2 regions of the Terrabacter sp. LjRoot27 genome follow, and region 1 is predicted to be linked to the other one. Evidence: predicted binding sites of a transcription regulator. Region 1 holds the regulator's gene; the other holds the start of a gene.
What was found. Region 1 encodes LexA, which represses DNA repair genes until DNA is damaged. Its sites were predicted from a motif close to TCGAACANNTGTTCGA; they were not measured.
Positions count from the first base shown of each region.

Region 1 (5,552 bases):
AGGACGCCGCACCCCCGGTCAGGGGTGCGGCGTCCGGGGCAGGAACGGCGGGGTCGAAGCGCCGCTACCGCCAGCCGCTGAAGGTGGAGCCAACGCGGCGGATCAGGAGGGCCGGGACCGGCGCAGCCGAGCACACGGCAGACGACACGGGACGGGCTCTGGACGGGCTGGACGGGCTGGACGGGTCAGCGACCCGGGACGACGAGCTGCTGGCCGCTGTGGATCGCTGTGGTGCTGAGGGCGTTGGCGATCTGGAGCTCGACGACGCCCTCGGCCGTGGTCAGCTCGGGCAGCTCGCGGGCGGCGATGCCCGACAGGGTCTGGCCGGACTGGACCGTGATCGTGCGTGGCTCGCCCGTGGCCGACGCGAGCTGGCCCGCCAGGCCGACCCCGAGGACGGAGACGACGCCCGCGACGAGGAGCGTGACGACGAGGCGGCCGAATCGCGTCAGGCGCATCGGCGGCCTCGCGGCACGGGCCGCACGCGCGGCCTCGGGCCCGGTGGGGACGAGGACGAGGCGAGGCCGGCCGGTCGACTGCGACCGCGCGGGCTCCTCGGTGTGCGGCTGACGAACGGCCTCGAGGACGATGGCGCTCATGGTGACCTCCCCTTGCTCCTGAACTGGCGAACACATGTTCGATAGAACGTCTGTACGAGTTGTAGCACGTATGTTCGACGAAGTCGAGACACGCATCGAACAGGTGTTTGGCAACTGTGTTCGAACTGCGTAGTCTTTCCTCACACCACAGACCTCACCAGCCACCACTGACACTGGCCCCACACCCAGCGTCACGACGCGGTCTGACGAGCCGACGAAGGGGACACCATGGGCGTGACCGAGCTTCCCGATCGCGAGACCGGCGACGGTCTCACCGTCCGCCAGCGGCGGGTGCTCGAGGTCATCCGCAACTCCGTCGACCGGCGCGGCTACCCGCCGAGCATGCGCGAGATCGGCGACGCCGTCGGCCTCGCCAGCCCCTCGAGCGTCTCGCACCAGCTCAACGCCCTCGTCGCCAAGGGCTACCTGCGCCGCGACCCGAACCGGCCGCGGGCCCTCGAGGTCGTCTCGCCCGACGCGAAGGCCGAGGAGCTCGGCTACCGCGGGGGCGACGCCACCGCGCCGCGTCCGCGCGGCGACCACTACGACACGGAGACCGACTCGGGCGATGCCCGCCCCGAGGCGTCGTACGTGCCGGTGCTCGGCCAGATCGCGGCCGGTGTGCCGATCACGGCCGAGGAGGTCGTCGAGGACGTCTTCCCGCTGCCCAAGCAGCTCGTCGGCGAGGGCGACCTCTTCCTCCTCAAGGTCAACGGCGACTCGATGGTCGAGGCCGCGATCTGCGACGGTGACTGGGTCGTCGTGCGCCAGCAGCAGCACGCCGAGAACGGCGACGTCGTGGCCGCGATGCTCGACAACGAGGCCACGGTCAAGACGTTCAAGCGCACCGACGGGCACGTGTGGCTCATGCCGCACAACCCCGACTTCTCGCCCATCGACGGCGACCACGCGACGATCCTCGGCAAGGTGACGGCGGTCCTGCGCCGGCTCTGACAGCGCCCGCTCCCCCACCGACGACGGATGCCGTCGGCGCCCTCCGCGCCGACGGCATCGTCGCGTCCCGGGAAGCGTATCGGGTGAGGCGGCGACAGACTCTGAGCCGTGAGCCCTGCGAAGGAGACCGCCATGGCACCTGGCCGCACCCGCGACGTCGTCCTCACCTACCGCTACCTGCGCGGCGCGATGATCGCGCTGCTGCTCTTGCTGCTGCTCTCGGTCGGCTACCAGTGGTGGTGGGAGACCGACCACTCGTGCTGGCTCGGCTCGATCAGCGCGTACTACTACACGCCGGCGCGGACCGTCTTCGTCGGCTCGCTCTGCGCGCTCGGGGCCAGCCTCATCGCCTACAAGGGCCATTCGCCCGAGGAGGACGTGCTGCTCAACTTCTCGGGCTTCATGGCGTTCGTCGTCGCCATGGTGCCGACGGTGCCGGACGGACGGTGCGGGCCGAACGCGTACACCCAGACCCCGACCGAGATCGCGGCGGCCGTGCGCAACAACATCTGGTCGCTCGTCGTCGTGGCGGTGCTCGCGGCCCTCGTGGCCGCCTGGCTCAAGCGGGGCGCGATGACGCGCGACCCGTCCGAGCGGCCCACGGTGCGCTCGGTGGTCGTCTCCGTCGTGTGCGGTGCGGTCCTGCTCGGTGAGCTGACCCTCTTCCTCGTGCTGCGCGACCGCTTCATCGCGCTGAGCCACGGCATCGCCGCGGGCACCATGGTGGCCGGGGTCATCGCGGTCATGGTCCTCAGCGCGCTGAGGGCCGAGGAGCGGCACCGGGGCGCAGCCGGGGCCGCGGGGGCGAGCGGGACCGCCTACAAGCGCATCTACATCGCCATCGCGGTCGCCCTGGCCGTCGCCCTCGGGGTGACGGTGCTGACGGCCCTGACGGTGAGCGGCTTCGACCACCTCGTCCTCATCGCCGAGGTCATCATCATCGTGCTCTTCGCGGCGTACTGGGGCGTGCAGACCAAGGAGCTCTGGGACCTGCGCGAGGCCGACGGCACCGAGGCGCGGTCGGCTCGGTCGGTGGCCGAGTAGCCCTCAGGACAAAGGCGGTTCGTCGCCCAGGGCACCGAGCCACCAGGTGCCTGCATCGCCGTGCTCGACGGCCTCGGCCGGCGTCAGCGTCGCGGTGACCCGTAGCCACGACTCGGCCCGGCCGAGCCGACCGAGCCGCAGCGCGGACGGCAGCGCCGCCCGCAGCTCACCGGCCGGGACGACGTCGCCCCAGACCTCGAGCGCGGCGTCCCCCACCCGCCGCAGCCGGGGATCGTCGGGGGTCGTCTCGAAGCGGTGGAGCAGCACGTTGAGCGGGACGAAGAGCGCCGAGAGCGGGTGCGCGAGCAGGGCGTCGCCGAAGTCGAAGAAGCGCATCCCGTCCGCCGTCGCGAAGACGTTGCTGGCGTGGAGGTCGTTGTGCACGAGGCTCTCGGGCAGGCCGAGGGCCTGGACGTCCTCGGCCCACGCCGTGACCGCGGGGAGCAGGGCGCGCAACCGGTGCGCGACGTCGCCGGACATGCGGCGCGGGTCGTCCGTGGGCAGCCCCGTCAGGGACGCGACCCGCGCCTCGACGTACGCCGCCGCCTCGGCCGGGCACAAGCTCGTGACGCCCGCAGCGACGAGGTCTGACCCGTGGCCGACGAGGTCACGTTGGAGGCGCATCGCCTCTGCGGCGACTCGGCACCAGGCATCGACGTCGTCGTCGTCGACCGTCTCGGCGAGGACGGGACCCTGGTCGGGGACGAGGTGCAGACCCCGCTCGAGGTCGACCGCGACGACCGGGACGACCCGGCGGGGCGAGAGCCGGTCGAGCACGACGAGCAGCGCCGCCTCGAACGACTGGTGGTCGCAGTTCTGCTTGGCCCAGTAGGTGGCGCCGTCCGACGCGGCTGCGCGCCACACCGTCGACCACGGACGCTGGTGCACCGCCTCGAGCGACACGAGGTCGGCGCCGAGACCGCCCAGGACCCCACCGACCCAGTCGCGCAGCTCGCCCTCGAACGCGGCCGAGGTCCAGCGGACGGACGGCCCGGGCCCGGACTCCGGGAGGGCGGCATACCAAGGCAGCTCAGTGCCCGAGAGCATCACGCAGCTCCGTCAGGGTCGTGCCGAGAGGCGCGTGGAGGCGCAGGGTGGCCTCGGCGTCGCCGCGCGTCGCCGAGCGGGTGACGATCGCGACGGGCACATCGCGCTGGTGCGCGCGACGGACGAAGCGGTAGCCGCTCATGACCGACAGCGACGACCCGAGGACGAGGACGGCGCCGGCACCCTCGACGAGCGAGAAGCAGTGCTCCACCACCGCCTTGGGCACCGACTCGCCGAAGAAGACGACGTCGGGCTTGACGGTGTCGTGGCCGCAGACGAGGCAGCGCGGGGCGTGGAAGGACTCGACGAGCGCGTCGGCGAGCACGATGTCTCCGTCGGGACGCACCTGCTCCCCCCACTGCGAGCCCACCGCGTGCGCCGCCTCGGCGAAGCGGTCCATGAAACCGGGGTTGGCCTCGGTCATCCTCTCGTGCAAGCCGATTCGGGAGGTGTACTCACCGCATGTGAGGCAGACCGCGCGCTCGAGCGACCCGTGCAGCTCGATGACGTCGGTGGCGCCCGACGCCTGGTGCAGGCCGTCGACGTTCTGGGTGATGATCGGCCCGACGTAGCCCGCGCGCTGGAGGTCGGTGACGACGCGGTGGCCCTCGTTGGGAGCGGCGGCGTTGAACCGTTGCCAGCCGATGTAGCTGCGGGCCCAGTAGCGCCGGCGGGCGTCGCTCGACCCGGCGAACTCGCCGTACGTCATCGGCTCGACGCGACGTGTCCCGTCGGGTCCGCGGTAGTCGGGGATGCCCGAGTCGGTCGAGAGCCCCGCGCCGGAGAGCACGACGACCCCTCCGCCGCTGACGAGGTCGACGAGGTCGTCGAAGCTGCCGAGGTCGTGCGTCTGGAGCGGAAGGGTGCGCGACGTGGACAGCCGGGTGGTCGCCGTGGTGACCGCCGCGGCCGTCGTCTGCGGGGGTATGCGGTCCGGCTGCTGCACCCGGTCAGCCTACGTCGGACGACGCGGCCTCCCGGTCCCACGTCGTCGACGTGACCGCGCGACGTCGCAGCTCGGCCTTGCGCACCTTGGCCGTGGGAGTCCGCGGCAGCTCCTCGACGAGGTCGACGTAGCGAGGCCGGGCGAAGCGCGGCAGCACGGCGTCGAGCCGTTGCACGAGCTCGGCGCAGTCGATCGCGACCCCCGGCGCCGGGACGATCGCGAGCATGACCTCGTCCTCGGTGCCGACCGGCCGCGACGGCACCGCGTAGGCGGCGACCTCGGCGACGTCGTCCATCGACGCGACGGCCGCCTCGACCTCGAACGAGGAGATGTTCTCGCCGCGCCGTCGGATGCAGTCCTTGGTGCGGTCGACGAACGTCACCCACCCGTCCTCGTCCATGACGCCCGAGTCGCCCGTGTGGAACCAGAAGCTGCGCCAGGCCTCGAGCGTCGCCTCGGGCAGACCCCGGTAGCCGGCCATGAAGCCGAAGGGCACCCGCGGACGGACCATGATCTCCCCGACCGTCCCGCGCGGCAGCGCCACGTCGGTCCGGGGATCGCGGACCTCGACCTCGAACCACCGGTCGAGCACCAGCCCTGCGCTGCCCGGACGTGACTGCCCCAGCCGGCCGTAGAGGGGGATGTTGACCTCCGTCATGCCGTATGCCGACACGACCTCACGCACGCCGAACCGTTCGCGCCACTGCGTCTCGTGCGCGGGCGGGTTGGGGACGGGGCACACGACACGCAGGCCCAGCTCGCGATCGTCGTCGCGCCGAGGCCGGGCCATGACGAACTCCGTCATCGAGCCGAGCAGGTTGGACACCGTGCACCGGTGCTCGCGCACGTCATGCGCCCAGGCACTCGCGCTGAAGCGTGGGCGCAGGACCGCGCTGGCACCGGCGAGGATCGTCGCCCCGAGCTGCATGAAGAGCCCGTTGGCGTGGAAGAGCGGCATCGTC
Region 1 covers NZ_CAXUSS020000001.1:2,858,038-2,863,589, forward strand. The annotation lists gene ACSQ2D_RS13295 (LysM peptidoglycan-binding domain-containing protein) at 186-599, opposite strand; gene lexA (transcriptional repressor LexA) at 828-1,553, shown strand; gene ACSQ2D_RS13305 (hypothetical protein) at 1,686-2,597, shown strand; gene ACSQ2D_RS13310 (phosphotransferase) at 2,601-3,644, opposite strand; gene ACSQ2D_RS13315 (Sir2 family NAD-dependent protein deacetylase) at 3,628-4,590, opposite strand; gene ACSQ2D_RS13320 (AMP-binding protein) at 4,595-5,552, opposite strand, start outside.

Region 2 (5,552 bases), 1.1 Mb from region 1:
TCGCCCGTCATCGGTGGAATCACTTACTCCGGCAACCAGATCCGTGTGCCGAGCACAGACGGCCTGGGGATCACGGGGTTCGTCGACCGCGCGTGACCCCGCTGGTGCCAGACACACGAAGGGCCCCGCTCCGGCGGGGCCCTTCGTGTGTGTCGCGGGTCGGGTCAGTCGCCCAGGACCCGCAGTGAGAACGAGCCCTCACCGTTGCCGGTGTTGGTGGCGGTGAAGCCGACGGCACGCAGCGACTCGAGGAAGGACTTGGCCTCGCCGTGCACCTCGCCCTTGACGATGGCGTCGATCTTGTCGAGGTCGACGAAGAGCGTCGCGGTGGCGTTGCTGACGTCGCCGACGGCGAGCTTGAACGTGTCGCTCTCGCCGAGCTTGCCGGCCGACTTGAGGTCGTCGGCGTAGTCGGGCGTCGTGGCCACGAAGACCTTGTCGCCCTCGACCTTGTGGGTCAGCACGTCGCTGCCCACGCCGGCCGACTCCATGAGGCGACCGACGAGCTCGTCGGCGCGCTTGGCGTCGCTCGAGACGACCTTCGCGCCGAGGACGGGCACGTCGGACTGGAGGTCCTGCTCGGGCATGGCCAGGGTGAAGGACCGGCCGAGCAGCACCTTGAGGTCGTCGGGGAGCTTCATGCCGAGCTGCTGCTCGACCATGCCGATCGGGTCGGACTCACCGTCGGCGGCGGCGAGGCTCTCGATCTGCTTCTTCAGCTGGGGCCACGCGGAGTCGAGCATCTGGTCGGCGCCCGAGACGTTGAAGGCGGCCATCGTGTTGGCTGGGAGGGAGGCCACCTCGCTGCCGTCGCCCTTGACGGACCTCGTCGCGTCGGCGCCGCGCACGACGCCCGCCATCTCGACGTAGTCGGCGTCGAAGCGGACCGCCGTCGCGACGCGTCCCTTGGCCGAGGCCAGGGCCGTCGCGTCCATCCCCGTCGTGCCGCTGAGCTTCTGGATCTCCTTGAGGCCCGTGCCCATGTCGAACCACGCCGACAGGATGCCCTGCTCGCCGAGCGCCGCCATGTCGGAGGTGAAGTCGGCGTTCTGCGCGAGCGTGCCCTTGGAGGCGGCGGCGAGGGTGGCGTCGCCGACGCCGGGCGGGGTGACGATGGCGTAGCCGTCCTTCATCCGCAGCTCGGTGTCGGAGCCGCCCTTGTCGCAGGCGAAGAGCCTGGTCAGGGTGTCCTTGGCCGCCGACTCGTCCTTGACCTGGATCGCGATGGCGACGTTGGGGGCGTCCTCGGTGCCGCCGGGCCGGATCGCGGCGCCGACGCGGTCACCGAGCCAGGGCGCGATGTCGGTGTCGTAGCTGAACTTGGCGACGCAGTCGTTGCTCGCGTCCTTGGAGGCGAGCTGCCACAGCTGCTTTCGGGGGTCGTCGGCGCCGAGCGTGTCCTTGACCTTGGGCAGCTTGCCCAGGAAGCGCACCGCGGCGATCTTCTGGCCGGCCGACGGGTCGATGTCGAGACGGAAGTAGGCGTACGCGTCGCCGGGCAGCACGTCGGCGGGCTGGGAGCCGCCACCGCTCAGCGTCTGGAAGGCGAAGGCCCCTGCGCCGCCGAGGACGAGGGCCGTGACGACGCCGCCGACGAGCAGGCCCGTCCGCTTGCGGCCACCGGACGCGGGCGGCTGCGGGTCGTCGGAGAGGGTGACCTCACCGGGGACGGTCTCGGCCGCGCCGGCGGGCGTCGGGTAGGTGTAGGGCTGGGCCGCCGCGCGCGTGGGCTCGGTGGGCTCGGTGGGCCCGGTGGGCTCGGTCATGGTGTGCTCCCCTGAAGAGTTCGGTGTGCCGCGCGGCTGCGCGCGCGACGAGAGGACGATACCGGCCGCGCCGGACGTTCGCGGGCGGTTGCGGTAACGCTCCGACGACGGGTTCGCGCGGAACGGTTCCGGCGCGGCGGGTGGCACACTGCAGTGGTGCGGATCAGCCACTTCTGGACCTTGATGGACGACGAGTTCGGCGCGGCGTATGCCGGGTCGCTCGCCCGCGACCACGTGCTGGGTGCGCTCGGCAACCGCACCGTCGTGCAGGCCCTCGCCGAGGGCGAGCCGCCGCGCGCCGTGTGGGAGGCGCTCTGCACCGACATGGACGTGCCGCCGGAGCGACGCCTCGGACGCGACACCCGCGTCGCGCGGGGAGCCCAGGGCGGTCAGGCCGGTCGCTGACGCCGGCGCCGTTCGGCCCGGTGCGGAGCGGGGGAGCGCGCGGTGAGCGGGAGCTCCGCGTGGACCGCGTTCGACCGGGCGCTCACGCAGGTCCGGGCCGACACGCTGATCCCGACACCGGCGTGTCGTGCAGACTTCGAACACCTGTTCGGTACTGTTCTCCACAGGTCCTGCGCCACCACCCGCATCGTCCACAGGCCGTCTCGTGGATCCTCCCGATGTCGGCGCCGGCACCTAGCGTCTGACCCGACAGCGGACCTCGCAGCACGAGGCCGTGGCCCGGGTCGAAGGTAGACGACCGCAACGCAGACGGCAGATAGGTGACCGACATGGCTTCGGTGCAGGAAAAGGACAAGGACAAGGCCCTCTCCTCGGTGATGGGCCAGATCGAGAAGAGCTACGGCAAGGGTGCGGTGATGCGTCTCGGCGACGACATCCGTCCTCCCATCGAGGTGATCCCCACCGGGTCGATCGCCCTCGACGTCGCTCTCGGCATCGGTGGTCTGCCGCGCGGACGCGTCGTCGAGATCTACGGCCCGGAGTCCTCGGGCAAGACGACCGTCGCCCTCCACGCGGTCGCCAACGCGCAGAAGGCCGGCGGCATCGCGGCGTTCATCGACGCCGAGCACGCGCTCGACCCGGACTACGCGAAGAAGCTCGGGGTCGACACCGACGCCCTGCTCGTGTCGCAGCCCGACACCGGTGAGCAGGCGCTCGAGATCGCCGACATGCTGATCCGCTCGGGCGCCATCGACATCATCGTCATCGACTCCGTGGCGGCCCTCGTGCCGCGCGCCGAGATCGAGGGCGAGATGGGCGACAGCCACGTCGGCCTCCAGGCGCGACTCATGAGCCAGGCGCTGCGCAAGCTCACCGGTGCCCTCAACAACACCGGCACCACGGCGATCTTCATCAACCAGCTCCGCGAGAAGATCGGTGTCATGTTCGGCTCGCCGGAGACGACGACCGGTGGCAAGGCGCTGAAGTTCTACGCCTCGGTCCGCCTCGACGTGCGTCGCATCGAGACCCTCAAGGACGGCACCGAGCCGGTCGGCAACCGCACCCGCGTCAAGGTCGTCAAGAACAAGGTCTCCCCGCCGTTCAAGCAGGCCGAGTTCGACATCCTCTACGGCCACGGCATCTCGCGGGAGGGCGGCCTCATCGACATGGGTGTCGAGCACGGCTTCGTCCGCAAGGCCGGTGCCTGGTACACCTACGACGGCGACCAGCTCGGCCAGGGCAAGGAGAACGCCCGCAACTTCCTCAAGGACAACCCCGATCTCGCCGACGAGATCGAGAAGAAGGTCAAGGAGAAGCTCGGCGTCGGGCCGCGCGTCGACCAGCCCGCCGAGGTCTCGGACGTGCCTGTCGACTTCTGATCATGGGTCTCTCCGAACAGGAGACCGCACGGGACCGTCTGGCTCGCGCCGCGGCCGCCCTGGCTGAGGCCGAGGGTGTCGCCGGGGTGCGAGCCGGCGGTGCGTCGGGCATGGCTTCGGGCGCAGTGTCCGGGGAGTCGGCGTCCGAGGTCGGCGCAAGCCGGTCCGGGCTTCCGTGGTCCGAGCCTGCCCACGTCGAGCCGTCCGGGCGCGAGAGTGGTCGTCCAGCGAGCACGAGCGCGACCCGACCCGGCAACACGGGCTCGTCTGGAGCGGCGGGCGGGTCCCGTGGCGGCGGGCGTTCGGGCCGCTCCGGTGGCGCGAGCGGTTCCGGTCGTCAGGGTCGCCGGTCGTCGAGGCCCCGCTCGGGCTGGGGTTCGGACGAGGCGGGGGAGCGACCCGACTGGGCGCCCCCTCCCGACGACGTCGAGGTGGCGGTTCCCGACGCCGACGCAGAGTCGGTGGCGCGGGCCATCGTCCTGCGACAGCTGAGCATGGCTCCGCGCAGCCGAGCCCAGCTCGAGAAGAAGCTGCGTCAGCGCGGCTGCGAGGACGACATCGCGGCCAAGGTCCTCGACCGCATGACCGAGGTCGGCCTCATCGACGACGAGGCGTACGCCCAGATGCTCGTCCGGTCGAAGCAGTCGGACAAGGGCTTGGCACGGCGCGCCCTGGCGCACGAGCTGCGCAAGCAGGGCATCGACCAGGAGGTCGCCGACGAGGCGCTCGGTCAGGTCGGTGCGGGCGACGAGAAGGTGCGGGCCGAGCAGCTCGTCGCCAAGAAGCTCCGGTCGATGCGGGGTCTGGCGCCGGACGTCCAGACGCGACGCCTCGCCGGGCTGCTCGCGCGCAAGGGCTACTCGGGTGAGGTCGCGTGGCCGATCATCCGCGACGCCGTCGACGGTCTGCCCGAGCACCGGCGCGACTGACGTCCGGTGCAGTGGCTGACCAGGGCCACCCGGGCTTCTGCGGACACCACGAGGGGGTGAGGACCGTGCGGTCCTCACCCCCTGGGTGTGCTGTGGTGCGGTGCTGCTCAGACCTCGGCGGGCACGTTGGCGATCGCGGACACGTCGAACTCGAGCTTGACCTTCTCGCTGACGAGGACGCCACCGGTCTCGAGGGCGGCGTTGAAGGAGAGGTTCCACTCGGTGCGGTCGATGGTGACGTCACCCTCGAAACCGACGCGGGTGTTGCCGAACGGGTCCTTGGCCGAGCCGGTCTCCTCGAAGGGGATCGTGACGGACTTGGTGACGCCGTTGATGGTGAGGTCTCCGGTGATGTCCCACTCGGCGCCGTCGCGCTCGACGTTCGTCGAGACGAACGTGATCTGCGGGTAGTTGGCGATGTCGAAGAAGTCGGGGGTCTTGAGGTGACCGTCGCGCTGCTCGTTGCCGGTGGTGACGCTGGCCGCCTGGATCGTCACGGTGACCGAGGAGTTGGCCGGCGTCACGGTGTCGACGTGGGCCGAGCCCTCGAACTCGTCGAAGTGGCCGCGGACCTTCGTGACCATGGCGTGGCGGGCGGAGAAGCCGATACGCGTGTGGCTCGGGTCGATGGTGTAGTCGCCGGAGATGTTCTCGACGGCGACCGACGCGGTCTCGGTGGCGGTCTCGTCCTTGGTGCGGTTGAACAGGCCCATGATGTGTCCTTCGGAGTAGGTTATTGAATCTTCAACAACTATGATGCAACCAAGTCGTTGAACTGTCAAGCACCGGGGTCAACAGGTCCACCATCGCTCCTATTCCTCCGTCTCGCGCGTCGGGACCAGAGCCTGAGCAGCACGCCGCCCGCGCGCGACGCTGACCGGGCGCTGCACGACGTACCCTTGTCGGTGCCATGACAACGCAGAACTTCGCGCCCACGCCCGAGGCCGCCACCACCGCGCCCGCCGGCTCGCCCCGCACCTACGACGTCCGCACCCACGGGTGCCAGATGAACGTCCACGACAGCGAGCGCCTCGCCGGCCTGCTCGAGACGGCCGGCTACGTCGACCTCGCGA
Region 2 covers NZ_CAXUSS020000001.1:1,805,619-1,811,170, forward strand. The annotation lists gene ACSQ2D_RS08400 (dipeptide epimerase) at 1-96, shown strand, start outside; gene ACSQ2D_RS08405 (DUF3352 domain-containing protein) at 165-1,766, opposite strand; gene ACSQ2D_RS08410 (DUF3046 domain-containing protein) at 1,923-2,171, shown strand; gene recA (recombinase RecA) at 2,501-3,550, shown strand; gene ACSQ2D_RS08420 (regulatory protein RecX) at 3,982-4,479, shown strand; gene ACSQ2D_RS08425 (YceI family protein) at 4,587-5,192, opposite strand; gene miaB (tRNA (N6-isopentenyl adenosine(37)-C2)-methylthiotransferase MiaB) at 5,390-5,552, shown strand, end outside.
Region 2: the regulator LexA is predicted to act here: its motif matches at 2,308-2,323, upstream of recA (recombinase RecA).